DNA from 2 places in the Paraclostridium sp. genome. Region 1 is predicted to be linked to the other one. Evidence: riboswitches for the same ligand, from Rfam matches in the RefSeq annotation. Region 1 holds a riboswitch; the other holds the start of a gene.
The links. A riboswitch is a leader RNA that binds a small molecule or an ion and turns the genes downstream of it on or off. The one in region 1 is predicted to bind cyclic di-GMP.
Positions count from the first base shown of each region.

Region 2: another riboswitch for cyclic di-GMP. It lies ahead of ACRCYC_RS06905 (SpaA isopeptide-forming pilin-related protein); the one in region 1 lies ahead of ACRCYC_RS14120 (response regulator transcription factor).

Region 1 covers NZ_JBOFKN010000177.1:44,702-47,122, reverse strand. Annotated here, with positions in the region: gene ACRCYC_RS14130 (NRAMP family divalent metal transporter) at 1-66, opposite strand, end outside; gene ACRCYC_RS14125 (LamB/YcsF family protein) at 83-853, opposite strand; gene ACRCYC_RS14120 (response regulator transcription factor) at 962-1,591, opposite strand; cyclic di-GMP riboswitch class II at 1,652-1,735, opposite strand; gene ACRCYC_RS14115 (response regulator transcription factor) at 1,918-2,421, opposite strand, start outside.
Region 2 covers NZ_JBOFKN010000097.1:24,419-26,839, reverse strand. Annotated here, with positions in the region: partial or broken gene ACRCYC_RS06905 (SpaA isopeptide-forming pilin-related protein) at 1-819, opposite strand, end outside; cyclic di-GMP riboswitch class II at 865-948, opposite strand; cyclic di-GMP riboswitch class II at 988-1,071, opposite strand; cyclic di-GMP riboswitch class II at 1,111-1,194, opposite strand; gene ACRCYC_RS06900 (DEAD/DEAH box helicase) at 1,269-2,421, opposite strand, start outside.

The DNA of each region.
Region 1 (2,421 bases):
TATAGCCGATGTGGCCATTATAAAAGCTGCACCCATTAATGCAGTTATATTTTTTTTATTTGTCATAATTATCCCCCCAAACTTATTTTATAACTTCACTTATACAAGCTAATTCTATATTTTCTTTTAAAAGTGCTTCTTTTATATTCTTTACAAACTCTATAGCTTTTGGATTATCTCCATGTACGCATATGGAATCTGCTTTTATATCTATATATTTTCCATCTATGCTTTCAACTTTATTTTCTTTTACCATCTTTATAACTCTTTTTATAACAAGGTTAGTATCATGTATAACTGATCCTTCTATGCTTCTTGATACCAAAGTTCCATCCCCGTTGTAAGCTCTATCTGCAAATACTTCACTAGCTACTTTTAGTCCAACTTCTTTTCCTGCATCTATCATCGAGCTATTAGCTAAACCTAGTAATATTATGTCTTTATCTACTTCATATACAGATTCAGCTATAGCTAAAGCTAATTCGTAATCTTTAGCTGCCATGTTATAAAGTGCTCCATGTGCTTTTACATGTTGTATTTTTTCTCCCTTTGAAATTGCAAAAGCATTCAATGCTCCTAACTGATATTTGATATAAGCTTTTGCTTCTTCTTTGGTTATTTTCATTTCGCGTCTTCCAAAACCCATCAAATCCATAAATCCTGGGTGAGCTCCTAATTTCACATTATTTTTTATTGCTATTTTTGTGGTCTTATCCATATGTATTGGATCTCCTGCATGAAATCCACAGGCTATATTTGCAGATGTTATATGATTTAATATTTCTTCATCCATTCCTATTTTGTAACTACCAAAACTTTCTCCTAAATCACTATTTAAATCTACCTTGTACATTTTTACTCCCCCCAAATATAAATTAAAATTGTATATATTTATTGTCCTATTTTAATTTTATGTATAAAAAAATAATGGTATGACTTAAATTAAGTCATACCATTATTTTTACTGATACATATATGATTCTCTAACATATATAATAGCCTGTTTTCTATTTTTGCAGTTTATTTTCTGTAATATATTACTTACATGTTTTTTAACAGTATGCTCTGTTATATACAATTTAGTTGCAATTTCTCTGTTGTTAAATCCTTTTCCTAGTTCTTTTAAGATATCCAACTCTCTTTGCGTTAAATTATAAAAAGCATTATATTTTTCACTTTTCATTCCTAAAGTTACTAAATCACCATCATAATATTTTTTACCTTTTATTACCTTATTAATTATATATAAAAATTCATCCTTATCAGAACTATCCACTGTATATCCATCTACTTTACATTTCAATGCTTTATTAAATAACCTAGCATTTTTATTTAAATCAACAACTAATACCTTTATATTATTATACGATTCTTTTAATTTTTTTATAGCTTCTAACTCGTATTCACTATCAAAGTCAGTCTGATTGCTACTTAAATCAATTAATATAAAGTCTGTAGCTGGTAATAAATTCAAATCTATTTCTTTGACTGTACTTATACACTCTATATTTTCATTTATAATAACTTGATCCACTATAGATTTTAAAACTTCTTTCATTATAAAAGACTTAGATATTATTTTTATGTTCATAAAATCCCCCTTAGATAAATAAAAAACCGGCTATAAATATATAAATATATAATCTACATTTATATATAAAGCCGGTTGCACCACTTACTCCATATACTCCAGGTGCCCAAATAAAGAGTATATTTCTTAGTATCTTTTCATTATTTTTTTTACTACTTTCTTACTACCTTCTTGCACTATAAATAATATCAACAATGTTATAAATATTCAATAATTTTATAACTTCAAATATCGATAAATTATGTCTTTTTTGTCTTTTTTGCAACATTTTTCATTATTTTTTCTTATTATTTAATTTTTATTTATAATTATAGACTAATATACAACTATATATTTTTATTACATAAAATTATATCTCTTCTATTTTTTAAATTTAATTTTGATAATATGCTACTTATATGTTTTTTTACTGTAAATTCAGTTATACACAAATTATTACCTATCTCAATATTACTAAGTCCTTTACAAACTTCATCCATAATTTCAATCTCTCTATTTGTTAAGTTTGTAAATTTTATATCGTCTTTTTTCTTTATATAACTTTCAATTAAATCACTATCATAAAACTTCTTACCTATTTTAATATTATCTATTATATAGTTAAATTCATATTCATTATTTATTCCACAGATGTATGCATCTACTCCTGATTTTATAGATCTAATAAGCAAATTTTCATTCCTATTATTATCTAAAATCAGTGTTTTTGTATGCGATTTATAACTTTTAGAATTCAGTAGTTTTTCTATTTCTAATATATTATAACTACCATCTATAAATACAGTATCGTAGTTATTTATTTTAATAGTTTCTATGCAATGTAAATCCTC
Region 2 (2,421 bases), on a different contig from region 1:
ACTATCATAATACAAATTCCCAAGATTTATTTTTAGAGAATCATTTTCAGCTAAAAGTTTCCCAGAATTTAAAAGTTCATTAGTTACATCTATATCTGTATTACTTTGATAATCATGCTTAATTATAGTTATACTATTTTTATCTAGTATCATTCCATTAGGAATTTGATCTTCAAAATGCGCATTTCCTACTTGTTCTTTTTGATCACGATTTATTTCTACATAATATTTAACAGGCTCATTTACATCAGTTATAAGTCCTTCCTGCTTAGAATCTAATGGTAAATATGTACCTTTATACATAATTGGACTGGATCCACTTTCACCAGCCTCACCTCTACCTTCACCTGTTAATGTAACAGTTTCAGTTTTACCATTAACAGCTATAACTATAGGATATTCCCCATCTTGAACATTTTCATTACCAACCATTGTAACACTTAAATATCCAGCTAACGCACTCTTTATATTATCATTAAAAGTTAATGTTAGAACTCCAGTATTTGGATCATAATTTTGACTTGAAAAATGTTTATCCGGACTTATTGGATTAACATCCCTAAATATTTTAGGTAATGTTATTGTAATACTATCTCCAGGATTAATTTTACTTGGATCTATAATCTTATAATCAACTCTTAAAGTTTTAATCATACCTTCTCTCACCGTATAATCATCAAAAGTTGCACTTGTTATTTCCACTGCATCGCTATTAGATACATCTTGGGCATATACCATTATTCCCGGTGAAATAAGATTTAAAATCATGTTAAATACAACTACTAAACTTAATATTAGTTTTTTCCCTTTGTTCTTCAAACAATCACCTCTTTTTTTTAATAAAAAAAGCTATATCCACATATTTGTAAATATAGCCGGTTGCATCACTAGCTCCATATATCCCAGATGCCCAAATACAGAATATACTTCTTCGCTTCTAATTTTATTAAGTTATTTTTAAAATAAAAAAGACTATATCCACAAGTTTGTAAATATAGTCGGTTGCATCACTAACTCCATATATTCCAGATGCCCAAATACAGAATATACTTCTTCGTTCCTATGTATTTAATTGTATTTTTAAAATAAAAAAAGCTATATCCACAAGTTTGTAAATATAGCCGGTTGCATCACTAACTCCATATATTCCAGATGCCCAAATACAGAATATACTTCTTCGTTTCTAATTTTTATTAAGTTTATTTATATAATTTTACCAAATTTCGATATTTTTTTCAACTATATATTAAATTTCTGCATTTTATAATTTATTTCGTATTATCCTTTCTTACCTTAACTAGCTTTTTCTTTATATTTATATCTTTATATTTTTTTAAAAACATTTCACCTTTATGATTTAATAAATCTACATACGAACATAAATCACATACTTCTATAACACCTATATCATCATGATTTATACCCTCAATATTACTCAAAGTTCCAACAATATCTATAACTCTGATTTTCTTCCTTTTACCTGCATTTAAATATATTCTAGTTACTTCACTATGAATTTTAGTTTCTTTTTGCTTTATTTTTCTATTTTTCAAAGCTTTTTTAGACGCTTCTTCAAATTTAACTTTACCTTTGTTTACATCAACACTATTTAAATTTTCTAAATACTCTATCCCATAACCTATATATTCTTTAATTTCATTTATATACTTTTCATCTTTATACGTAGCCAAAGTTATAGCCTTTCCATATTTATCTTGTCTGCCAGTTCTACCTATTCTATGTACATAATTTTCTTTATCATGGGGGACATCATAGTTTATAACCAATGATACATCATCTATGTGTATTCCGCGACTTGCAACATCAGTACTAACTAATATGTTATATTTTCCTTCTTTAAAATCCTTTATTACAAATATTCGCTTATCTTGTGACATATCTCCATGAAGTTCTGCTACTAATAATTTATCTTTTTTCATTTTATTGTATAGTTTAATTACACCATCTTTAGTATTTAAAAATATTATAGTTGTTTTAGGGTTATTAACATATATCAAGTTTTTCAAATCATTATACTTGTCAATATCACTTGTATATAGTATTTTTTCTTCTATTTGTTTTTTATTATTTATATCATCACTTTCAATTTGTATAATATTAGGATTCTCAATGTATTTATTGTATATATACTCTATATCTTTTTCTATCGTTGCTGAAAACAAACCTATATTGGTATACTTAGGCAATTTACTAAATATAAATTCCATATCATCTACAAATCCTTTATTAAGCATTTTATCAGCTTCATCTATAATAAAATAGCTTATATTGTCTAAATTAATAGTTCCTCTAGTTATATGATCTATTATTCTGCCTGGAGTTGCTACCACTACATGTACCCTTTGTTTTAATGAATTTATCTGTTCTTTTATAGGTTGTTTTCCAAATATAGCACTACAT